Regions from separate parts of the Lysinibacillus sp. G01H genome, predicted to be linked through region 3. Evidence: predicted binding sites of a transcription regulator. Region 3 holds the regulator's gene; each other region holds the start of a gene.
What was found. Region 3 encodes LexA, which represses DNA repair genes until DNA is damaged. Its sites were predicted from a motif close to CGAACATATGTTCG; they were not measured.
Positions count from the first base shown of each region.

Region 1: the regulator LexA is predicted to act here: its motif matches at 3,573-3,586, upstream of recA (recombinase RecA).
Region 2: the regulator LexA is predicted to act here: its motif matches at 2,972-2,985, upstream of PSR12_RS16255 (carbohydrate kinase).

Region 1 is NZ_CP118397.1:1,171,360-1,176,584, reverse strand. It holds gene PSR12_RS05630 (YveK family protein) at 1-125, opposite strand, end outside; gene rny (ribonuclease Y) at 354-1,913, opposite strand; gene recA (recombinase RecA) at 2,429-3,490, opposite strand; gene PSR12_RS05615 (competence/damage-inducible protein A) at 3,652-4,911, opposite strand; gene pgsA (CDP-diacylglycerol--glycerol-3-phosphate 3-phosphatidyltransferase) at 4,928-5,225, opposite strand, start outside.
Region 2 is NZ_CP118397.1:3,188,355-3,193,579, forward strand. It holds gene PSR12_RS16245 (RelA/SpoT family protein) at 1-723, opposite strand, end outside; gene PSR12_RS16250 (pseudouridine-5'-phosphate glycosidase) at 929-1,843, opposite strand; gene PSR12_RS16255 (carbohydrate kinase) at 1,848-2,939, opposite strand; gene PSR12_RS16260 (MFS transporter) at 3,054-4,304, opposite strand; gene PSR12_RS16265 (MarR family winged helix-turn-helix transcriptional regulator) at 4,489-4,947, shown strand; gene PSR12_RS16270 (adenine phosphoribosyltransferase) at 4,988-5,225, opposite strand, start outside.
Region 3 is NZ_CP118397.1:1,270,750-1,275,974, reverse strand. It holds gene PSR12_RS06115 (DJ-1/PfpI family protein) at 1-255, shown strand, start outside; gene PSR12_RS06110 (helix-turn-helix transcriptional regulator) at 534-725, shown strand; gene def (peptide deformylase) at 718-1,293, shown strand; gene PSR12_RS06100 (YneB family resolvase-like protein) at 1,322-1,987, opposite strand; gene yneA (cell division suppressor protein YneA) at 1,984-2,298, opposite strand; gene lexA (transcriptional repressor LexA) at 2,465-3,082, shown strand; gene PSR12_RS06085 (gamma-glutamyl-gamma-aminobutyrate hydrolase family protein) at 3,188-3,910, opposite strand; gene PSR12_RS06080 (prepilin peptidase) at 3,944-4,696, opposite strand; gene PSR12_RS06075 (hypothetical protein) at 4,762-5,225, opposite strand, start outside.

The DNA.
Region 1 (5,225 bases), 99 kb from region 3:
GGTTTTAACACAAAAATGCTAATAAAGGCCGTAACCAACGCTGCAAAAAGTGTAAAACTTATGATAAAAAGAAAGTTTTCTCGGACTATTTTCAATATATCTTGTAATGTGATTGTTTCTTTCAAAGCTCTTCACTCCTTGTCAAAACATAAACCAGTTGTAAAAATGGAGTATAACTAGGCTGATTAATTTTTAAAAGGGTATTCATGTTGAGGCTAGTTCACTATGCTTTATTCCATACTATATTGTTGGAATCATCCATTTATTCTTACTCAGTAGATCACATCGAATTTTCTTCACATACAAAAAGGCATCCCCTGATCTTGGTCAAGGGATGCCTATTATTTTATTATTTATTTCGCGTATTCCACAGCACGTGTTTCGCGAATAACTGTTACTTTAATATGACCTGGGTAATCGAGTTCTTCCTCAATACGTTTGCGAATATCACGCGCAAGACGATGAGATGCTAAATCATCAATTTTTTCAGGTTGTACAATAATACGAATTTCACGTCCAGCTTGAATTGCATAAGACTTTTCTACGCCATCATAGCTTTCTGAAATTTCCTCTAACTTTTCAAGTCTGCGGATATAGTTTTCAAGTGTTTCACTACGTGCACCTGGACGAGCTGCTGATAATGCATCAGCTGCAGCGACTAATACCGCAATAACAGATGTTGCTTCAGTATCACCATGATGCGAAGCAATACTATTAATGACAACTGGGTGTTCCTTATACTTTGTTGCTAATTCCACACCAATTTCAACGTGGCTTCCTTCAACTTCATGATCGATTGCTTTTCCAATATCATGTAATAAGCCTGCACGACGAGCCAATGCCACATCTTCACCAAGTTCAGCAGCAAGTAATCCTGCTAAATGTGCGACTTCAATTGAATGTTTTAGAACATTTTGTCCATAGCTTGTACGATATTTCATGCGGCCTAAAATTTTCATTAAATCTGGATGTAAGTTATGAATACCAATTTCAAATGTAGTTTGCTCACCTGTTTCGCGGATTTGTTCATCCACTTCACGTCGAGCTTTTTCCACCATTTCCTCAATACGAGCTGGGTGAATACGTCCATCCTGTACAAGTTTTTCAAGTGCAAGTCGAGCTGTTTCACGGCGAATTGGATCAAAGCCTGATAATATAACCGCTTCTGGCGTATCATCAATAATTAAATCAATTCCTGTTAACGTTTCCAATGTACGGATATTACGGCCTTCACGACCAATAATACGTCCCTTCATTTCATCATTTGGCAAGTTCACAACAGATACAGTTGTTTCTGCTACGTGATCTGCAGCAAAGCGTTGTAGTGCTAATGATAAAATTTCACGTGCTTTTTTATCTGAGTCTTCTTTCGCACGTGTTTCAGCTTCTTTCGTCATCACAGCAATATCAGTTGATAACTCTTTTTCTACTTCATTGAGGATAATTGATTTAGCTTCATCCCTAGTCAAAGCAGAAATACGTTCTAGCTCTGTTTTTTGTGATGCCATGAGCTCGTCCACTTTGCTCTCCATCTGTTCAATATGCTGTTGTCTTTCAGCTAGAGCTTGTTCTTTGCGCTCTAAGCCAGCTTCTCTCTTATTTAGAGCATCATCTTTGCGATCAAGATTCTCTTCTCTTTGCAATAAACGGTTCTCTTGTTTTTGAAGTTCTAAACGACGTTCACGAATGTCATTTTCAGCTTCAATACGAAATTTGTGAGTTTCATCTTTGGCTTCAAGTAGTGCTTCTTTCTTCATTGCCTCCGCTTCTCGTTTTCCTTCTTCAACGATTGTTTCAGCGACATGTTTAGCACCAGTGATTTTTGAGTCATTCACTTTTTTCATGTAGATATAGCTAACAGCGGCACCAACGATGAGTCCAAGCAAAGCGGAGATGATAGTAATTCCATCCATATGAACACCTCCTCTTGCTATTTGGGTATTACAGTTTCAGTCGGCGCATACATCTATGTCGCCTTAGCTAAAATGCACCAGATTTTGTTAAAATTTATGCAAAACCCGTTTCATTGGCCAAAGGCATTATCTTCATCCAGTAGGCGTTTAGACATCCATTTTAAAGGATATTTCACTATAAAACATTTGCTAAATGAGGATAAAATGTACTGCCTATTTAAAGTCATAATTCAGAAATTATACATATTTAATTGTATAGCTAGCCTCATGCTCTGTCAAGGATAGTCAGGCGTATGTTCGCCACCTTAGCCAAAAAAAGTAAGTCCTATCCATTCAGTGAATTTTTTCCCTATTACTATTTCACTAGAAAATTTTTCATGTTAAATACAATTAATAAAAAAACAGTACATAAGAAATAAACACATAGCCTCTCTCTTATTATGTGTAAAAATTTAAGAATATAGACAAAAAAATGCATTGCCCCCTCAATAAAGTGGGAACAATGCAATCATTAATTATTCTTCTTCCAGAAGCAACATTAATTCTTCATCCATCTCTTCTTCATCATGGGCCGCAATTGTATAAGAAGAAGCCGCAATACCATAAGAAGCTCGGATTTTATTTGCTATGTCTTCTAGGACAGCAGTATTTTCTTTTAAATACTGTTTAGCATTTTCTCGTCCTTGACCTAAGCGCTCATCGCCATATGCATACCAAGAACCGCTTTTTTGCACAATGTCTAATTCCACGCCTAAATCGACTGTCTCGCCTTCTTTAGAAATCCCTTCTCCATACATAATATCTACTTCAGCTGTACGGAAAGGTGGTGCTACTTTATTTTTTACAATTTTAATTTTAGTACGGTTACCAACAATATCATTACCTTGCTTAATAGCTTCTGCACGACGCACTTCTAAACGGACAGAGCTGTAGAATTTAAGCGCACGTCCACCTGGTGTTGTTTCTGGATTACCGAACATGACACCAATTTTTTCACGAATTTGGTTAATGAAAATAGCAATCGTTTTTGATTTATTAATCGCACCTGAAAGTTTACGTAAAGCTTGAGACATTAGACGAGCTTGTAAGCCGACATGAGAGTCACCCATATCCCCTTCAATTTCAGCTTTTGGCACTAAGGCAGCAACCGAGTCAATAACAATAATATCAATAGCTCCACTACGCACTAATGCTTCTGCAATTTCAAGTGCTTGCTCACCTGTGTCGGGCTGTGATAATAATAGCTCATCAATATTCACACCTAATTTTTGTGCATAGATTGGATCTAATGCATGCTCCGCGTCGATAAATGCTGCTTGTCCACCTGATGCCTGTACTTCAGCAATGGCATGTAGAGCAACTGTTGTTTTACCAGACGATTCGGGACCGTATACTTCAATAATACGTCCACGTGGATATCCACCCACTCCTAATGCAGCATCAAGTGCTAGTGACCCACTTGAAGATGTTGCAATTTCTAAATCAGTTTTTTCACCAAGTTTCATGATGGAACCTTTACCAAAATTCTTCTCAATTTGTTTTAGAGCCTGTTCTAAGGCTGCTTTACGATCACTCATTCATTTTCCTCCTTCGAAAACTGTTCACTGTTTTTATCTATCTCTACTATACTTGTTTTTGAGAAAACGCGCAAGAAAAAAGCGAACATTTATTCGTTTTTTCTTCAAAATAAAAATTTGGATAGTTTTCCTCTACCCAAATTCCTATGTTTTACTCTATTTTAATAACGTTTTGTGTAGCCACGTTCTTCTAAAAGCTGCATTAAATAATGGCATGTAAATTTCACCGCACGGAGTCGATTCGTATTACGCATGCCTGATAAATGAAGTAAATATGTAAGCGGCTCCTCGTCATTTATGGCAATACCAATCCAAACCGTACCTACTGGCTGATGATCATGCGCAGTGGGGCCTGCTTCTCCTGTAAGGCCAATCCCAATATTTGTAGCAAATTTCTCACGAACAGCACTTGCCATTGCCGCTGCGCATTCAGCACTCACAACACCATGTGTATCAATTAATTCTTGTGAAATGCCTAGCTGTTTTACTTTCGCATCTGCTGCATAGGTAACAACGCCTCCTATAAGCGCATTGCCTACCCCAGGAATTTCCGCAAGCTCAGATTGAAATAAACCAGCAGTTAAACTTTCTGCAGCCGCAATTGTTAGCTCATTATCCAGTAGCATTTCTACCGTTTTTGAGGCAAGGGAATCATCATCTACACCATATTGATAATCACCAACAAGGGCTTGGATTTCTGCAACCTTTGCCTTAATAAGCTGCCCAGCTTGCTGCTCTGTTGCTGCTTTAGCTGTTACGCGTAACGTTACCTCACCATCAGAAGCAAGTGGAGCAACTGTTGGATTGGTTTGTGCATCTAAAATATTTTGAACTTGTACTTCAAGCTCAGCCTCACCAATTCCATAAAATCGCATAACATGTGATGCAATGATCCCTCCATCGTTAAGCATCGCAGCAAGTTTAGGTTTAGCCTCAAATTGAAACATTGGTTCTAACTCTTTTGGAGGTCCTGGTAATAAAATATAAGTGCGATCATTTTTTGTGAAGATCATACCTGGAGCCATTCCATGGTGATTAGCTAATACTTCACTCCCAGCTAAAATTAATGCCTGTTTACGATTATTTTCCGTCATTGGACGTCCTCGTTTAGCAAAAAATTGCTCAATATACGTCAATGCTACTTCATCAAACTCAAGAGAAACACCAAGATGACGTGCAATCGTTTCCTTCGTTAAATCATCTTTTGTTGGACCAAGTCCTCCCGAAAAAATAATGAGATCTGCACGAGACTCTGCCACTTCGATAGCTTGTTCTAAACGCTTTGCATTATCGCCTACTACGGTATGATAAAAAACGTTGATGCCAAGCTCGGATAGCTGGCTTGAGATAAATCTCGCATTTGTATTCGTAATTTGACCTAATAATAGTTCTGAGCCAACCGCAAGAATTTCAGCATTCATGATCCCAAGACCTTTCTTATTTAGACTCAAGTAATACACGTCGATTTAGATAGAAATAATCCCATCCTGACCAAAGTGTAAAGAACAATGCAACATAGAGCATGATTGTATCAAATGGAATACCAACCAATGTAAAGATTGTATTGTGTAAAAGAGCAGCAGCAATCGCTACAATTTGTGCCCAAGTTTTAATTTTACCAAGCTGATTGGCAGCTACGACTTCTCCTCCACCTGCCAAAATCAAACGTAAACCCGTTACAGCAAATTCACGACTGATAATAATGATAATTACCCAAGCAGGTGCCATCTTAAGC
Region 2 (5,225 bases), 1.9 Mb from region 3:
TCGACCATAGACATCTGCGTCAATTTCAACCTCATTCAGTTGTGATTTCATCTCAGCCATCACATTTTCTAAATAAGCTTCACGTTCATCACGTTTTTTCTTCATTAGACTGACAATACGATAATATTGTTGTGGGTTTAAATAGCGCAGTGCTGTATCTTCAAGCTCCCATTTTACAGTCGAAATTCCAAGACGATGAGCAAGTGGTGCAAAAATCTCGAGCGTCTCTTTTGAAATGCGTCGTTGCTTTTCAGCAGGTAAATGCTTTAACGTACGCATATTATGAAGACGGTCTGCTAGCTTAATGAGGATGACACGAATATCTTGCGCCATAGCCACAAACATTTTCCGATGATTTTCTGCCTGCTGCGCCTCTTTTGATAAATATTTAATTTTCCCTAGCTTGGTAACACCATCAACAAGCACGGCTACCTCTTCGCCAAATTCACGTACCAAATCATCCCGTGTAAAATCCGTATCTTCGACAACATCATGTAAAAAACCTGCCGCTACAGTTTCTGGGTCCATTTGTAATTCAGCTAGAATACCTGCTACTTGTACTGGGTGAATAATATACGGTTCACCTGAGCTACGGAATTGCTCAATATGGGCATCCCTTGCTAATTCATATGCTTTTTTCACGAATGCGACATTTTCATCATTCATGTAGGATTTGACTAACTCAAAAACGTCCTCAGGAGTCAAAATTTGCTCTTTCGCCATAACATGTCCACCTTGCTCGTCAAATTTTTCAGATTAGATATAAACTTTATTGTATAAAATATAGTGGTCTATTGTAAAGAGACTGTATCATTTAGTTTAGTTAATCTCGTGAACAGTTCGAAAAATGGAAAAAATATTCTTCTTTTTAATAAAAAAGACCCTCTGCGACTTCACGTCACAAAGAGTCCTTGTTTCGACAAATTGATTAATGTAATTGATTGTAAGCTACAGCAATTTTCGCGCCGACTACTGCATTGTTTTTCACTAATGCAATGTTGGCATCAAGACTTTTACCTTCTGTTAATTCTTTAACTTTGCCAAGTAAGAATGGTGTAACGTTTTTACCTTGAATGCCATTCTCTTCTGCTTCAACTAAAGCTTTTTCAATAATGTTTGTAATAAATGCATGCTCTAATGCTTCCGCCTCAGGAATTGGATTTGCGATGACAGCGCCACCTTTTAAGCCTAATTTCCATTTCGCAGATAGCATTGCTGCAATTTCTTCTGGCGTATCTAATTGGAAGTTTACATCAAATCCACTTTGACGTGTGTAGAATGCTGGCAATTCATTCGTACCATAACCAACCACTGGCACACCTTTTGTTTCAAGATATTCTAATGTAAGACCGATGTCTAAAATAGATTTTGCACCCGCACAGATAACGGCAACATTTGTTTGTGCTAATTCTTCTAAATCAGCAGAGACATCCATTGTTGTTTCCGCACCACGGTGTACACCACCAATACCACCTGTAACAAAGATTTCAATACCGGCAAGCTCTGCACAGATCATTGTCGCTGCAACTGTTGTAGCACCTAATTTTTTCGTTGCTAGTAAGTAGCCTAAGTCACGACGTGAAGCTTTTGCAACACCTTGAGCATTACCGAACATTTCAAGCTCTTCATCTGATAGACCAATTTTAATTTTTCCATCAATTAATGCAATTGTTGCTGGGACTGCACCATTATCGCGAATAATTTGCTCAACTTCACGCGCAGTTTGCACGTTTTGTGGGTATGGCATACCGTGTGAAATAATTGTTGATTCTAATGCAACGATTGGTAGACCTTTTGCTTGTCCTGCTTTTACTTCTTCTGATAATACGATGAAATCTTTCATGTTGTTATTCCTCCATTTCATTTTTCAACAAATCTACTGATAATTCAGGTCTTACTGTATAAGGAGATGCCAATGTATTTTTTGCATTGGTTAATCCAGCATCAATACATGTCTCAAAAGATTGTCCAGTCAGCCAACTGTGTATGACAGCGCTGACAAAGGCATCTCCTGCTCCTGTGACATCTTCAATTTTGTCAATTACTTTAGCGGCAAAATGACGAGGGGCAATCGTTGTAGACGCTGCATAAACGCCCTTGCTGCCAGCCGTGATAATGACATGCTCCGCACCTAATTGTAGGAGCTGTTGTAAAGCTTTTTCATAATGGGTAGCGTTTTCAATTTTATGTCCAACAATCGTTTCCGCTTCATCTGTGTTACAAATAAACCAAGTTACGCCTTGTAATGTTTCAGGTAGTCGATTCATTTTGGGCGAAGATACTGGCACAATGACAAGTGGAATATCACGAGCAATGGCTACTTGCTGGATATACGCTACTGTTTCTTTTGGGCAGTTTAAATCCAAAATAAAACAGCCCGCGTTTACAAGCATTGTTTCATGTTTTTTCAACAAGCTAGGTAACAGAAGGTCGTAAACCTCCATATTTGCTACAGCTAGTGCTAGCTCACCTTGTTCATCCATGATGGCAGTATAAGAGCCTGTAGTAGCCTCTGCAAGCTGCTCTACATAACGTAGATTCATAAAGGATTCCGAAGCCTCTTGGATCACTTGCCAATCAGCATCCTTACCTGCCGTTGTCAGTAACGTCACTTGGTGGTTTAATCTGCCTAAGTTTTCAGCAATATTTCGACCAACACCACCTACACTAAAGGAAGAACTGGCTGGGTTAGATGTTCCAAATTGAACATTGCCCTTGACATGGAATTTGCGGTCTAAATTAGCTCCACCGATGCAAATAATTTCATTTTCTTCGGGTAATATATAAGCACGACCTACAATTTTTCCTTGCTTCGTTAAACTAGACACTAAATTAGCAAGCACAGGACGCGACAGATTCATTGCATCTGCCATTTCTTGCTGAGACATAAACGGATTCTGGCGAATTAAAGCAAGCACCGCCTGTTCTCTTTCATTCATAGCATCACCTTTTATTATATTTGTTTATATTATAAACTTTTGTTTGTGCTATGTCAAAAGATTCTTTATTAAAAAAGTTGAACCTCATCTTACCGAGGTTCAACTTATATTTGTTTATGCTTGCTGAGGTGTTTGTTTTTTAACAATGATAACGAATAAGCTGGCCATTGCACAAAACATTCCTGCAAGGAAAAAAGCCCATGTATAAGCGTTAAAAAATTTATAAATTAACCCTCCACCATACGCAGCAACCGCCGCTCCTGCTTGATGTGAAGCAAATATCCAGCCGTAGATAATACTGCTTTTTTGCATACCAAAAATTTGTCGTGTCATACTGATGGTTGGTGGCACTGTAGCAATCCAATCTAGTCCGTAAAAGATCGTGAAAATCGTTAATAAAACATATGATCCTTGTGCGAGTGCGTAAGGAAGCAATAATAGAGATGCGCCTCTTAACAGGTAATACCAAAACAATAACCACCGATTATCGAAGCGATCAGATAACCAGCCAGACGCAGTTGTACCTAATAAATTAAAAATGCCCATAAAAGAAAGGAATGATGCGGCAGTGACTAAAGGAACGCCAAAGCTAATACAATAAGAAACAAAATGAGTACCAATTAATCCGCTTGTCGATAGCCCACAAATAAAAAAGCTACCTGCTAAGAGCCAAAATGCTTTAACCTTAATCGCCTCAAATAAACCTTTAAAAGCCATAGCTATTGGATTCTTCTTTTGCTGTATTGGTTGTTCCTCTATAGCCTCCTCTTGTCCATAAGGAGTTAATCCTATATCCTGAGGTCTATTTCTTATAAAAATTGCAATCATGAAAAGCATTATGATACTAAGGAGTAGCATTAATGTGATGGCCCATCGCCAAGAATAGTGTTCAATAATGATAGCTAGAACTGGTAATAAAATTAACTGGCCTGTGGCTGTACTTGCCGTTAAAATACCAACCGCTAACCCTCTACGTTTTACAAACCAATGATTCGCCACATATGGGCTAAGGACAGTTAAAAAAAGACTTGCCCCAAGACCAATAATGCCACCCCAAATAACGATTAGCTGCCAGGATTCACTCATCAAAAATGTTAAAGTCATTCCTAATACTAAAGTTGCCATGGCACCTAGCATCATTTTCTTTAAGCCTATAACTTCAAGCAACGCAGCCATAAATGGTCCAGATATGCCATATAAAAACAAACTTACAGCAAAAGCTAATGCAATGGTTGAACGATCCCAGTGAAATTCTTTTTCAAGAGGTTCGATAAACACGCCAGATGATGACATCGTAATCCCTGCGACAATTATCGAGAAAAATGTGACGATTAAAATAAACCAACTATAATGAACACGCTTCACCTCAACACCTTCTTTTCTTTGATAGACTACAAAACATGTATATACATGTTTAAGTCTGCTTATTTCATTTATATGTATATACATGTATAATCATAGTAATCGTTCATAAAGCTGTCAAGAAGGAATTTCTAGTTATTGGGTGTATACTTATAGTTAGTAGAATCCCCTTAAAGGAGTACTGTCGATGAAGAAACAACTTAAAGATATTGATTATACACAAATTTGTGTTTGTGCAAACCTTAGAAAAAAAACAAGGGTTGTCACGCAATTATATGATAAATTGCTACAGCCTACTGGTTTAAAGGTTACACAATATTCGATGCTTGCTCATATCGACCTTCAACAAGCTGTCTCAATCAGCCGTTTAGGTGAAATTTTGCAACTCGATCAAACCACTGTAACACGTAATATTAATCTATTAAAGCAACATGGCTATGTTGAATTAAAACGAGATACAAATGATGCTCGCACAAAAAAAATTACGCTCACTGAAAAAGGATTAGAAAAGTTGCATGAAGCCGCACCTATTTGGCAAGGCATTCAAGATAGAATTATCGAGGATATTGGAACCGAAAAATACGCAGATTTCTACGATACATTGCGTACAATGCAAAAAATTATTCAAGCCTATGACGAAGTATAAAAAAAAGCGCCTACAGTGTAGGGCGCTTTTTGCAATGCTCTTAATATTGAATAAGTGTTTTAATATTTAAATCGCCAAGCTTTTCGCGACCATTTAATTCTTGAAGTTCGATTAGGAATGCGCAGCCTACTACCTGACCACCTAATTGTTCTACTAAACGCACTGTTGCTTCAACTGTTCCCCCAGTTGCTAGTAAATCATCACAGATTAACACCTTTTGACCAGGCTTAATCGCATCGTGATGCATTGTTAATGTATCTTTTCCATACTCTAAACCA
Region 3 (5,225 bases):
GGAGGATTGCTTGCAAGTATTTCTAGCTCCCCTTACCTATTGGCAAAAGCAGGTGTCTTACAAAACAAAAAATATACAGTAGGGCTACCTTTAGATGGCATGAAGCAGCTAGGGTGCTTTGAGCTTCATAACTATTCAGATGAACTAGTGGTACAAGATGGCAATATCATTACAGCAAAAGGAAGAGGCTTTATTCCTTTCGGTATTTGTTTTGGTCATGCGTTAAAGCTAAAATTTGATGAAAATTGGTATTAAGTGATGATTTAAAACCCAAATGTCCAATTAATCGGGCATTTCATGTTGTTGAAAAAGATGATGTCATTAGTAGAATGAGAACTTTTAACAAGGCTGTAGGGTGATTTCCGTTCCGTCAGTGTGCTACAAGAAAGCAAGCAGCCTGCAACGGAAATCCATCTCTACCCTTCAATTGACTGTTTTGTTTTTCAACACTCATAAATGTCTAATTAGTTGGACATTTCTTGATTCTTATTTTACGATATATCTAATACTTTAGACAAAATGGAGGGATAATTCTGAAGAACATTATCAAAATTTTGAGAAAAAAATTAGGTATAACACAAGCTGCACTTGCAAAAGAATGTGGGGTTGTGAGGCAGACCATTAATAGTATTGAAAATGATAAATATGATCCGACCCTTGAATTAGCTTTTAAGATTGCTAAGGTTCTCAATAGCCGTGTTGATGAGGTGTTTATCTATGACTAAATTTCACCCAGATTATATGATTACAATGAAGGATTTCGTGAAAGAACACTCGGCAATTTTAAGAAAACAAACTCAAGAAGTGGCGATACCAGTGACCAATGAGGACCGAAATACCCTCCTAGCCATGCTACAATATCTGAAAAATAGCCAAAATCCAACTCTAGTAAAAAAATATAAGCTTCGCCCTGGAAGTGGACTCTCTGCTAATCAAATTGGTGTAGATAAACGAATGTTTGCTGTACTCTTTGATGACCAAGAAATGATGCTGATAAACCCTAAAATAATGAGTCATTCCATCAATATGATTTATCTACCCGAGGGAGAAGGCTGTCTCTCTGTAAATCGACCTGTTCCTGGTTTTGTGCCGAGATATGAGAGGATTAAAGTCAAAGCTTACGACATTGATGGACATGAAATCATTGTACAGTTACAGGGCTATGGGGCCATCGTTGTACAACATGAAATCGATCATTTAAATGGCATCATGTTTTATGACCGAATAAATAAAGAGCACCCTTTCCAACTGCCTAAAAATGTTATTATCGAGAGCTTTTCTTCCTCTCAGTAGTTTTTTACAAAAAAAATTAGCAGGAATATTATTTTCCTGCTAATCTTTCTTGGTGCTCTTGGAAACGACGATGGACAGTCGCCTTACTTACCTCAAAGCCTAACCCTCTAAGCGTTATAGAAATTTCTTCAAAGGTAAATCCACGTTTGCGTAGCTTTACAATTTCATCTACAGGTAGATCTTTACGCTCCTGCCCCTGCGGATTACCTCTGTTCGATAAATTATTTTCAGGACGATAGCCGTTTTCTACAGCACGTCGCATACCTCGTCGTATTTTAGCATTATGAATTCTACGCTGATATTCCTCTACAATCGCTAAAATTTCTAGCAGCATCGTGTCCATTTCATTTAATTGAACTGGGCCAGCATCACGCATAGAAAAAACATCCGTTGCTGATTTTTGTAATAAATGCAATACAGCCATTCTTGCATTGCCTCGTCCTAAACGAGTTTCATCTTGTACAAAAAGGGCATTAATGTTTTTATCTTTTATGAAATCAAGCATTTCTAGTAAGCCTGCACGTTCTACATCATAACCACTATGCTGATCTTTAAACACGCCCTTCACCGCATAGCCTTGCTCCTTAGCATAGCGCAGCAACTCTTCCTGTTGACGCTCTAATGAGGAGCTTTGTGTTTCTTTTTCAGTACTTACGCGACAATAGACAACAGCCGACAGTTGATTATTTATCATTGTTCATTTCTCGCAATTTCGATAGTATTGATGGGACTGGCTTGATCACTCACTACAGGAATAACTAGAGATTTTCCCGCTACAATTTTAATATCTGCTAGTTCATTTTCCGTTTTTACAAGCTTTATCCAATCATCAGTACTCATTTTACCACGATATTGCTCCGCTAACGACCACAAGCTATCCCCATGTTCGATTTGGATTTCTGCGTAACTAACTTTTCCTGGATCAGTAATGTAAAGGTATGCTGCAAATAGTAGGCAAGCTCCTAATAAAATTGAGATATGTGTGTTTTTCTTAAACCATGTCATAATCATTACCCCTTTTTGAGAATGTTTGTTCGGAATGTATGTTCTCATAATAAAGCGAACAAACGTTTTTGTCAAACACTTTTCGAACCTATGTTTGCATACATGTTCGCATTCTGTTATACTATCAAATAAGAAGATTGATTTTAGAAAAAAGAGGTGAGCACTCATGAAAAAAGTTTCGAAAAGACAAGAGGACATTTTAGCTTTCATTAAGGAAGAGGTACGAGCTAAGGGATATCCGCCATCAGTACGTGAAATTGGCGAAGCAGTTGGACTTGCTTCCAGTTCAACTGTTCATGGACATTTAGCTCGATTAGAACAAAAAGGCTTTATTCGTCGAGATCCAACAAAGCCACGCGCAATTGAAATTTTAGAGCCTGAAGAATCCATCCAAAAGCAACAGGTGATCCATGTCCCACTTGTCGGGAAGGTTACAGCTGGTTCTCCAATTACAGCAATTGAAAACATTGAAGAATACTTCCCATTACCCGATACGTACGGCACAAGTGAAGATCAATTGTTCATGCTAGAAATTATGGGGGAATCAATGATTGAAGCCGGAATTTTAGATGGAGATTTAGTCATTGTAAAACAAAAGGCAACAGCTAATAACGGGGATATTGTTGTAGCTATGACAGCTGAAGATGAAGCAACTGTAAAACGCTTCTTTAAAGAGAAAAATCATTTCCGTTTACAGCCTGAAAATTCTTCTATGGAACCTATTATTGTCGATCAAGTTTCTATTTTAGGACAAGTTGTAGGTCTTTACAGACGGGTACATTAACTATTAAAACAGGTTTTGAGGATTATGTTCCTTCTAAGAGCATGTATCCTCTTTTTTACGCAAAAAAAGAATCCACAGACGATTGGATTCTTTGTACAATGCCCTCTAAGCTTCCTTCTTAAATTTTAAGCTAACTTCAACAAAGGCTGAAAATAGCTTTTGAGCACTCTCATCTCCTGCTATGGCTAGTTCCTCAGGATGCCACTGAACAGCCAAGCAAAATGGCATTTCCTCATGAACTACAGCTTCGATAATACCGTCATTTGATTTTGCCGCTACTTTTAATTTTTCTGCTAATACATTCACCGCTTGATGATGAAATGAATTCACTGCTATCTTCTCTTGTTCAACGATAGTCGCTAATAAATTGTCAGCAATAATCTGTACAGTGTGGGTAGCTACAGCTCTACCTGATTGCTGCATATGCTGGAGTAATTTAGTGCTAAAATGATCACTATCAATATCCTGATATAAGGTACCACCTAATGCAACATTTAGTATTTGAATCCCTCGACAAATCCCGAAAATAGGCATCTTTCGTTGGAATGCGGCTTCAATTATTGCTAACTCCACTGTATCACGCGCGGGATGAATTTTTCCAAGTTTTAATGAAGGCTCAGCCCCGAACAGAAATGGGTGCACGTCATGACCCCCGGATAATAATAAACCATCTGTAAGGGCTAAAATCTGGGCTGCCTCTTCTTCTACTCCAATTGGAATAATCAGTGGAATTCCACCAGCATCAATAATACTTTTGCTGTAAGCAGCATTTAATCGAGAGGATAAATCATCCTCCACAAAGGCTGTAATACCAATAATCGGTTTCACTTGCTTCCCTCCACATTCTTGAAGATTGAACAATTACCAAAAGCCTAAATACCAATTGATTAATAGATCGCCATAGAAATAAACAATGACTGCGGCCAATGCAATAGATGGCCCAAATGGAATGGGTGTTTTTCTCCCTTGTTTGTTCTTCGATAAAACGGTAATCCCGACAATCATACCAATCACTGCAGCTAAAAAAAGCGTTAATAGTGTATCAATCGTACCCAGAACGAGACCAATTAAAAAGAATAATTTAATATCGCCTCCACCCATGCCACCGTTTGATAGCACAGCAATGATATATAATATGCCAAAACCGACGACAGCACCCACAAGAGAGTCCCACCAAGGTGTTAATGGTGACAGAACTCGTCCAATAGCTAGCAAAGGTAAAAAGAATATTAATACCTTATCAGGAATTAGCATATAGGCCAAATCTGACACAACGATAATAACTAATAAGGAGATAAAAAAGAACGCTACTATCAATTCTATGCCCCAGCCTAGCTGCCAATAAGCAAAGGCAAATAATACACCTGTCATTAATTCTATGAATGGGTAAACCCAAGAAATTTTATTGCCACAACTCCGACATTTTCCTCCTAAAAATACATAGGATAAAACGGGTACTAAATCAAGCACCGTTAGTCGTCTCTGGCATTTCGGACAATGTGAAGGAGGATGTACAATCGATTCCTTCTGTGGTATACGTAAGCCAACTACATTATAAAAAGAGCCAAAGACAAGTCCAAATAAAAAAATAAAGATCGTATAAGCCATTTCCAATTTCATGTCCTCCTAAACCAATAGGCGCCCATACAAATGAAGTATGGGGCGCCTATCAAAAAAGTTTATTGTTGTTCTTCGTAATAGAACGTCGTCACTTGCACTGTTGCCTTTAACGTAAGATCTGCATCTTTCTCAAGCTGTGCCTGCTCTCCTGGCAATTTAAATTCAATCTTATCGGTTTTCATGACACGCTCTAATTGTTCAACCTCCTGTAAAAAGCTTTCAAGAGAATTAAAATCAAGCGCACCCACCTCTAATATAAAAGTAATAAGCTTTAGATTAGTTGGTAAAGAGTCCTCCGAAAGAGATGCAATCGGTGTAGTACTCTCCTTGTTCTGCTGATCACCATTGACCTCTGCTTCAGCCTGCTCCAACATATTGAGATCATTCGATACATCAGAAGGTGTCACAGTGCCGTCCTCACCTTGAACAGTTAAAGACTGTATACGAGTTCCTGTCACCTCTTCAATCTCAGCTAAATCAAGAATAATCTTTTCAACGGCTCTTGTTGCAGGTAGCTTTTGTC